DNA from 2 places in the Mesorhizobium sp. WSM2240 genome. Region 2 is predicted to be linked to the other one. Evidence: riboswitches for the same ligand, from Rfam matches in the RefSeq annotation. Region 2 holds a riboswitch; the other holds the start of a gene.

Region 1 (4,510 bases), 1.2 Mb from region 2:
ACGCCAGGCAGGCTGGCGCGCAGAGCCGGCCATTCGATCAGCCGGAAGGCGGGTCTCGCCCCCATGCCGAGTTGGCTCGCCAGCCGCCATTGGTCGGCGGGCACCGTGTCGAGCGCTTCGAGAAACAGCCGCGTCGCCAGCGGCAGGTTGAAGAAGACGTGCGCGACCAGGATGCCGGAAAGGCCGTAAATGCCCGGCCAGTTCTGGCCGGCGACGGCGCTGAACACGTCGGCGAAATAGCCGGCGCGGCCATAAAGCGCCAGAACGCCTAGCGCGGCGACGATCGCCGGCAGCGCCAGCGGCACGGCGAAAAGGCGCAGGATGAGGCTTCTGCCGGGAAAACTCGGATGGCGCGACAGAGCGCGGGCAACGAAGATCGCCGGAACCACCGACAGTGCGGTCGACAGCAGCGCCTGCCACAGGGTGAAGCGCATGACGCGGAACAGGTAGGAATCGAAAGCCGATAGAGGGCCGGATATTTCCCGCGCGCCTTCGACGATCAGCCCAGCGAAAGCGCCGCCGATGAGGATCGCGATTGCCGTCAGCGCGACAATGCCTGCGGCGATGCGGGGGTTGGCGGTTGTCAGTCTCAGCACGCTGGCGCTGCCCCTCATCCTTACCCTCTCCCCGTGAAGGACGGGGAGAGGGGGTCGTCAGCGTTGGAATATCGCCCTTCTCCTCGTTGTTCACGGGGAGAAGGTGCCGGCAGGCGGATGAGGGGCAGTCGGCTCATTGCCGGTTAATCACTCGCTCATCACGGCGAGCCACTCGTCGACCCAGGCCTTGCGGTTCTCTGCGACCTCTTCGGGGCCGAAGGTAAGCGTCTTTGCCGGCTGCACCAGATCGGCGAATGCCGGGTGAAGGGGTTTCTCGGTCCGGCCCGCCGGGAACATCCAGTTGGTCTCGGGAATGACATCCTGGAAGCCAGGCCCGGTCATGAATGCCATGAACTTCTGCGACAGCGGGTTTTTCGCGCCGGTGGTGGTTATGCCGGCCACCTCGACCTGGAGATAGTGCCCTTCCTCGAAAGCCGCCGCCTGATACCTTTTGGTGTTTTCCGCAATGACGTGGTAGGCGGGCGAGGTGGTGTAGGACAGCACCATCGGCGCTTCTCCCTTGGTGAACAGGCCGTAAGACTCGCTCCAGCCCGGCGTGACCGTCAATACGCGCTTCTGCAGCTTCGCCCAGGCCTCCGGCGCCTCATCGCCATAGACGGCCTTGACCCAGAGCAGCAGGCCAAGGCCGGGCGTCGAGGTGCGCGGATCCTGGATGACGATCTTCTGTTCCGGATCGCCCTCAACCAGCTCCTTCATGCTTTTCGGCGGGTTCTCGAGCTTTTCCGTATCGTATACGACGGCGAAATAGCCGTAGTCGAACGGCACGAAGACATCGTCGGTCCAGCCGCCGGGCACGTTGACGTTAGCGAGATCGGTGCCTGACGGGGCGAACAGGCCCGTCGCCTCGGCCTCGGCTGTAAGGTTGGTGTCAAGGCCGAGCACGATATCGGCCTTGGTTGAGGCGCCTTCGAGCCTCACCCGGTTGAGCAGCGCCACGCCGTCGGCGACCGAGACGAATTCGAGATCGCAGTCGCACTCCGCCTCGAAAGCCTTTTCGACCTGCGGCCCCGGGCCCCACTCGGCGGTGAAGCTCTCATAGGTGTAGATGGTGAGCTTTTCCTGCGCGAAAGCCGGAACGGCCGCGGCGGAAATCGCTAGTGCTGAGACAAGGGACAACAAAATGCGCATCGGCGCCTCCTTCATTCGTTTTGAAAGGGAATTGAAGCGCCGGGCGTCCGAGGCATCTAATCCCTCCGCCGGTGCAAACCGGATCAGGTTCAGCGGGTTGGCGATCTGCCTCTCAGCCGGCATGCGAAACGTCGCATCCGGCACCCCGTTAGAGCATTTCCAGACATAGGGCCGCCGGGCGGGCAGAGCAAGCGCTTGTTTGCGGGCGATGGCGCGCAATCGCCGCCTTCCGTTTCGGGGGCGGCGCGTGATAAGGGCCACCGCCATGAGCAGATTTGCAATCCTCCTCGGCGGCGGCCTCGTCCGCACGCCGCGCCTCGACGCGCAAATCGCCGGCGCGCGCGTCATCGCGGCCGATTCGGGCATCCGGCATGCGGCGGCACTTGGGGTCGAGCCGGAACTTTGGGTCGGCGATTTCGATTCGGTTCCGCCGGTCCTGCCGGCGCATTATTCAGATATTCCGCGCAAGACGTTTCCGTCCGCAAAGGACAAGACCGACGGCGAACTGGCCATCGCAGAGGCTCTTGGTCTCGGCGCGACGTCGCTGGTGCTGTGCGGCGCGTTCGGCGGGCAGCGCGCCGACCATGAGTTCCTGCACCTCGCGCTGGCGGTCAGGCTCGCCGAAGCAGGCGTCGAGGTGTTATTGACCAGTGGCGCGCAGGAAGGAATTCCGCTGCTGCCGGGCGCCGCCGAGTTCGACTATGACGACGACGGCATGCTGTTTTCCATTCTCGGCTTCTCCCGACTTTTCGGGCTGTCGGTCGAGGGCGCAAAATGGCCGCTCGATAGGGTCGAGGTGGCGTTCGGCTCTTCGCTGACGATCTCCAACGAGACGCGGGGGCGCCTGCGCATTTCCCTGGAAAGCGGCCGCGCCGTCCTGCTGGCTCATCCTTACCCGCTTCCGGAACACTGAACGACATGGCGCCACCGCTTCTCAATCTCGACGGCATCAGACTGACCTTCGGCGGCGCGCCCTTGCTCGATGGCGCGTCGCTTTCGGCCTCGGCCGGCGAGCGCATCGCGCTGGTCGGCCGCAACGGTTCGGGCAAATCGACGCTGCTCAGGATTGCCGCCGGCCTGGTCGAGCCGCAGGACGGCGAGGTGTTCCGCCAGCCTTCCGCGACGATCCGCTATTTGCCGCAGATGCCGGACATGGAAGGTTTTGGCAGCGTTCGCGCCTATGTCGAGGCCGGGCTTGGGCCGGCCGACGATCCCTACCGCGCAACCTATCTGATGGAGCATCTCGGTCTGACAGGTGAGGAGAGCCCGAACGATCTTTCCGGCGGCGAGGCACGTCGCGCCGCTCTCGCCCGCGTCATGGCGCCCGAGCCCGACATATTGCTGCTCGACGAGCCGACCAACCATCTCGACCTGCAGGTGATCGAGTGGCTGGAAGAGGAGATGAACCGCTCGTCGTCGGCGCTGATCGTGATTTCGCACGACCGCCGCTTTCTCGAGCGCGTCTCGCGGACGACTGTGTGGCTTGACCGCGGCCGGACCCGGCGGCTGGAAAAAGGTTTCGCGCATTTCGAGGAATGGCGCGACACGATCCTCGAAGAGGAAGAGCGCGAACAGCACAAGCTCGGCCGCCAGATCGTGCGCGAGGAGCACTGGCTGCGCTACGGCGTGACGGCGCGGCGCAAGCGCAACATGCGACGGCTGGGCGAACTCCAGTCGATGCGGCAGCGCTTTCGCGGCCACCGCGGGGCGGAAGGCGTCGCCACGATGGCGGCGAGCGACGCGGCCGAATCCGGAAAGCTGGTCATCGAGGCAAAGAACATCGAGAAGAGCTTCGGCGACCTGACTGTCGTGAAGGGGTTTTCCACGCGCATCCAGCGCGGCGACCGCATCGGCTTGGTGGGGCCGAACGGGGCGGGGAAGACAACGCTGCTCAAGATGCTGACCGGCGAATTGAAGCCGGACGCCGGCACGGTTCGGCTTGGCACGAATCTCGAAATTGCCACCCTCGACCAGAAGCGCGCGTCGGTCGACCCGCAGGAGACGCTGGCGCATTTCCTCACCGACGGGCGCGGCGAGAACCTGGTCATCAATGGCGAGGAGCGCCACGTCGTCTCCTACATGAAGGATTTCCTGTTCAAGGCCGAGCAGGCGCGCACGCCCGTGCGCGAGCTTTCCGGGGGCGAGCGGGCGCGGCTGATCCTGGCGCGAGTGCTGGCGCGTCCGGCCAACCTCCTGGTGCTCGATGAGCCGACCAACGATCTCGACATGGAGACGCTGGAGCTTTTGCAGGAACTCGTCGCGGGCTTTGCCGGAACGGTCATACTGGTCAGCCATGACCGCGATTTCCTGGACCGCACCGTGACCAGCATCATCGCGCCGGATGGCGACGGACGCTGGATCGAATATGCGGGCGGCTATTCCGACATGCTGGCGCAACGAGGCGGGACAAAACTGGACGACCGGCGCGGCATCGTGAAAGCGCCGACGGAAGCCTCACGCGCCAACGCTGCCCAGGCAAAGGGTCCAGCAAAAAAGCTGTCCTTCAAGCAGAAATTCGCGCTGGAAAACCTGCCGACAAGAATGGCGGCGGTGTCGGCCTCGATCTCGGCACTGGAGAACAATATTGCCGATCCCGCCTTCTATGAGCGCGACCCCAAGGGCTTTCAGAAGACCATCGCCGCGCTCGACAGGGAGCGCGCCACCCTTGCCGCAATGGAGGAGGAGTGGCTGGAACTTGAAATGCTGCGGGAAGAGCTGGAGGGCTGAGCGGCATTGCGATCGTCTTTTGATGCGCATAGATTGTG
Region 2 (4,510 bases):
CAGCGCTGCATGCCCGCGCGCGTCAGCGCATCGAGAGCGCCGAATGGCTCGTCGAGCAGGAGCATGTCGCGATGCTGGACGACGGTGCGCAAGAGTGCGGCGCGCTGTCGCATGCCGCCGGAAAGCTGCGCCGGATAGTGACGCTCAAATCCCTCCAGGCCGAACTCGGCGAAGAGAGGCGCAACCCGTGTGCGCGCCACCTTGCGGGTGACGCCCTGCACCTCGAGGCCAAGTGTTGCATTGTCGATGATGCGTCGCCACGGCATCAGCGCGTCGCGCTGCGGCATGAAGGCGAAAGGACGCCTGGCCTCGGTCAACGGAGCGCCGTCGAACGTGGTTGCGCCCCTGTCGGGTTGAACGCTGCCGGTCAGAATCTTGAAGATGGTCGACTTGCCGGCGCCCGACGGACCAAGGATCGAGACGAACTCGCCCGCCCGTACGGTGAGCGAGATGTCGGCCAGCACGTCGAGGCTGCCGAAGCTCTTGCGCAGATGACGCAACTCCAGCCGACTGCCGCTCATGGTCGGCGCCTTTGGTCGAGCCGTTGCCATGGCATCGACAAATGCTGGATCATCGCCGCGGCGGTGAACAGAACGAGGGTCAGCGTTGCGCTGACCAACACGGCCGCGAGCACGAGGTCCGGCCTGAAGTTGTTCTTGGCATTGAGGATGTAGATGCCGAGGCCCTTGGCCGCGCCCGCATATTCCGCGAAGATCGCGCCGACCACGGCATAGGTGATGGCAATGCGCAGGCCGGCAAAGAAGTAAGGCAGTGCAGACGGCAGCCGGGCCATCAGGAAAGTGCGCCAGCGCGAGGCTCCCATCGACACCAGAAGTGCTTCGACATCCTCGTCGGTTGCTGCATAGCCCTGGACCAGCGCCACCAGCATCGGAAAGAAGGTGACGAGCGCGACCAGCATGATCTTCGGGGTGAGGCCGAAGCCGAACCAGAGCACGATCAGTGGTGCGATGGCGACCAGAGGCAGGGTCTGGCTGATGATGAATACCGGGAACAGGGCCCGGCGCAGCGGCCTGGAAAAATCGACCAGCACCGAGAAGAGGAAGGCTGCCGAAACCGAGCAGGCAAAACCGAGCAGCGTCGCGCGGATTGTGGGGAGCGTGTTCGCGGCGAGCGCATCCCGATGCTGCACCATCTGGGCGAAGACTCGCGACGGCGCGGGCAAGGTCGTCGCCGAAATGCCCGAGACTTGCGCATAAACTTCCCACGCGGCGATCAACGAGCAGATCGAAATAAGGGCGGGACCGATCTTGGCGAGAGCGGACGCGAAACCGCGTGCGGGAGACGAAACGTCGGACATGGCGGACCTTTGGGGTGCAAACCAACCGGCGCGTCAGCGCGGCGTTGGGCTGTTCGCGGATACCGTCAGATCGATCGTCACATGCCCTTCAGGCGGTCCGAAGCGGCAGAACGCCGCTTCGAGCGCGGCAAAGACCGCGCCGGCATCGCCGCCGAGCCTGGTGCAGAAATTTTTGGAGCGGTCGAACACGCCGGAGCGTTTGAGAAAATCGATGCAGCCGTAGATTTCGTCCATGTGATCGCCCGTTCCCATCACATAGAGCGAGAACTGGGCGGCGGCCGCCGCATCGGTACGGGGAGCCTTGGTCATGGCGTCGAGAGCCGTCGCTTTGCGGTTTTCCAGAGACTCGCGCGGGCCGTTCAACTCCGGCGACGCGCGTATCTCGTCGTCGGGCTCGCCCGGGCAGCCGCGTGAAATTGCTGCCGATAGCACACAATGGATGCCGCCCTTGGCCGCTGCGACGAAGAGGTCGCGCATGGCCGGAAACAGCACTTCGGGAGGGCCGACCAGCAGCGTCGAGATGTCGTCCGTCTCTATGCGCAACTGGTCGCGATAGGGATCGAGCGCGCCGAGAGCGCTCATGATGACGCCGACGAAATCGTCGGTCATGGGATAAAGGGAAATCTGTGCGCCTGAAAACATAACCCGCCTCGCTCCGCTGGTATTACCCAGATCAGCTTTTAGGGTTTGAAGGCTTGGCGCCCGCGTCTCAGCCCCGGCAATACGGAGCACCCCTGTGGATGGCGGCAACCAATCAGATCGCGAGCGATTGGGCAAGCCTCTTCACGTAATTTGCCCACGCAAAGTGATATTGCCGTGCCGCTGGCTGAGCGCTCCGGCGTGCTACACTGGAATCAAGTAAATTGCACACGCAAAAAAGCCCGCTGCGGGAGGAGGTGCAGCGGGCTCTATTGAGGCGAACCCGGGAGGAGGTGAGTTCGCTTTGGCCGGCATCGCATCTGGGAGGAGTAGATGGCCGACAACACTTAATCTAGTCCTCGCCCATAGATTGGGCAATAGAACAATCTGCCTGACTCTTATGCAGATTGTCGCAGGCCCGGTTCCTCCTTGCTGGTTTTCCGGCCCGACGAGGTTTTTGATCAGATCACGTTTGCCGCGGCGCGATCAGGAAGTATCCGTGGTAAGAAGGGCGTGCGCAAAACCGGGTTCGGCGACCTCGATCGTTCCGTCCGGCAGCTTGAGAACGCGGTCGACAGCGATCCCGTAAAGCCGCAGTCGTTCGTCCAGCACACGCACGGCTTCGTCGATATTACCCGCTTCCGCCTGCTGTATGGCCCGGTGCATCACGGTCGCGAGGCTGAGGCGGAACTGCAGCAGCATCTCGGCGAACGCCTGCGGATCGGGCGCGTCGAAACGTCCCATACGGCTACCCTCTGCGATGATTTCGGTGATGACCGGCGCGGCGACTTCGGAGACCGCCCGGTCGATGCGGTGGAAGAGCACGACGTTCTCGGGCCGGAAGACCACGTCGAAAGTGCGCCGCATCTGCGGCGCCAGTTCACGCTTGAACCGCCGGGAACCGGCGAAGAGCGCATTGAGGCGCTCTACCGCGTCGAGCGAGCGGTCCTCGAGAATGGGCCGCAGTTGTTCCATGCTTTCTCGCGCCACACGGGCGGCGAGCGCTTCGAGCAGCGCCTCTTTGGACGGGAAGTAGTGGTAAAACGCGCCTTTCGAAAGGCCGGCTTCGCGGATGATGTCGTTGACCGTCGTGTTGTCATAACCGCGCTCGAAGAACAGCCGCTGCGCACAATCGAGCAGTTCGGCGGAGCGGATTTCCGGAGATTTTACCACTCGGGCCAGGCTTCGATCCCCGCTGCCGTTTGGCGGAACCTACCCGCCGTAACACATTGTCCTCATTATAGACCGACGGTCGGTCTAATGCTATAGGTGCCGTCGCCAAAAACCGGTTCAACTGTTACGGGAGAAGTTCTGGTGCGGCTGCTGCGATTTTTCCTTCTCATCGTCGTGCTCGCGGCCGCGGTTGGCGCCGCAGGCTGGTATTTTTGGCGGCCAGTCTCGGTTTCGGTCGTGACGCCCACGCGCGGAGACGCAGCCGAGATCGTCTATGCCAACGGCGTCGTCGAACCGCGCAATTGGGCCAAGGTGACGCCGTTGGTGCGCGAGCGAATCGTCGAACAATGCAATTGCGAAGGCGCGCCGGTGGAAAAAGGCGACGTGCTCGCCCGGCTTGACGACAGCGAAGCGCAGGCGGTGCTCGCCGAACTCGAGGCCCGGCTTTCGCTGGCGCAGGAGGAACTTCGACGCCTCTCGGTGCTCGCGGAACGCAATACGGCCAGCCAGCAGGCGCTTGATCGCGCGCAAAGCGAGGTCACGCAGATCGAGGCGCTGGTGGCCGGGCAAAGCGCGCGGCTCGAAAGCTATACGCTGCGCGCGCCGATCGCCGGCAAAGTGCTCAGGCAGGATGGCGAGGTCGGTGAGGTCGCTGATCTGGGCACGGTGCTGTTCTGGGTCGGCGATCCGAGGCCGCTGCTCGTGGTGGCCGATGTCAACGAGGAAGATATTCCGCGCGTCGAGGTGGGTCAGCGGGCGCTGCTGCGTTCCGACGCGTTCCCCCGACAGGAGCTCGAAGCGGTCGTGGACAGCATCACGCCCAAGGGCGATCCGGTGACCAAGACCTATCGCGTGCGCTTCCGCCTGCCTGACGACACGCCGCTGCTGATCGGCATGTCCGTCGATGTGAACATCATCACCGACGTTTCGGAGGACGCGCTGCTTGTGCCGTCGGTATCCATCGAGGGAAACCGGGTGTTCGTTGTCGAAGGCGACAGGGCGCGGCTTCGCGAGATCGAGACCGGCATCCGCGGCATCCGCGGCGTTGAAGTGCTCTCGGGGCTTGACGAAAAGACGCGCATCATCTCGCCCTATCCGGAGGCGCTCGAGAACGGCGCGCGGGTTGCCGTCGAGGGCGGGGAGTGAGGCCGCCATGCGCCTCATCATAGATATCGCCATGACCCACATAGCCGGGCGAGGGCGGCAGACGCTGGTCGCGGTGATCGGGGTCGCCGTCGGCGTTGGCTTCTCCATCGCCATGGCGGCGCTGATGCAGGGCGGCCAGGACGATTTCGTCGAGCAGCTGGTCAACACCATGCCGCATGTGCAGGTGACCGACGAGCAGAGGACGGCGCGCCGCCAACCGGCCGAGGACGCATT

The links. Region 2 has a riboswitch for thiamine pyrophosphate ahead of ABVK50_RS02170 (YkoF family thiamine/hydroxymethylpyrimidine-binding protein). Riboswitches for the same ligand answer to the same signal wherever they lie in the genome.
Region 1: linked by a shared signal. The riboswitch ahead of thiB (thiamine ABC transporter substrate binding subunit) and the one ahead of ABVK50_RS02170 (YkoF family thiamine/hydroxymethylpyrimidine-binding protein) in region 2 are both predicted to bind thiamine pyrophosphate.

The regions. Positions count from the first base shown of each region.
Region 1 is NZ_CP159253.1:4,923,606-4,928,115, reverse strand. Features, by position in the region: gene thiP (thiamine/thiamine pyrophosphate ABC transporter permease) at 1-614, opposite strand, end outside; gene thiB (thiamine ABC transporter substrate binding subunit) at 744-1,745, opposite strand; TPP riboswitch at 1,789-1,903, opposite strand; gene ABVK50_RS24455 (thiamine diphosphokinase) at 2,011-2,658, shown strand; gene ABVK50_RS24450 (ABC-F family ATP-binding cassette domain-containing protein) at 2,664-4,472, shown strand.
Region 2 is NZ_CP159253.1:450,912-455,421, forward strand. Features, by position in the region: gene ABVK50_RS02160 (ABC transporter ATP-binding protein) at 1-521, opposite strand, end outside; gene ABVK50_RS02165 (ABC transporter permease) at 518-1,318, opposite strand; gene ABVK50_RS02170 (YkoF family thiamine/hydroxymethylpyrimidine-binding protein) at 1,352-1,960, opposite strand; TPP riboswitch at 1,951-2,064, opposite strand; gene ABVK50_RS02175 (TetR/AcrR family transcriptional regulator) at 2,444-3,130, opposite strand; gene ABVK50_RS02180 (efflux RND transporter periplasmic adaptor subunit) at 3,272-4,276, shown strand; gene ABVK50_RS02185 (ABC transporter permease) at 4,284-4,510, shown strand, end outside.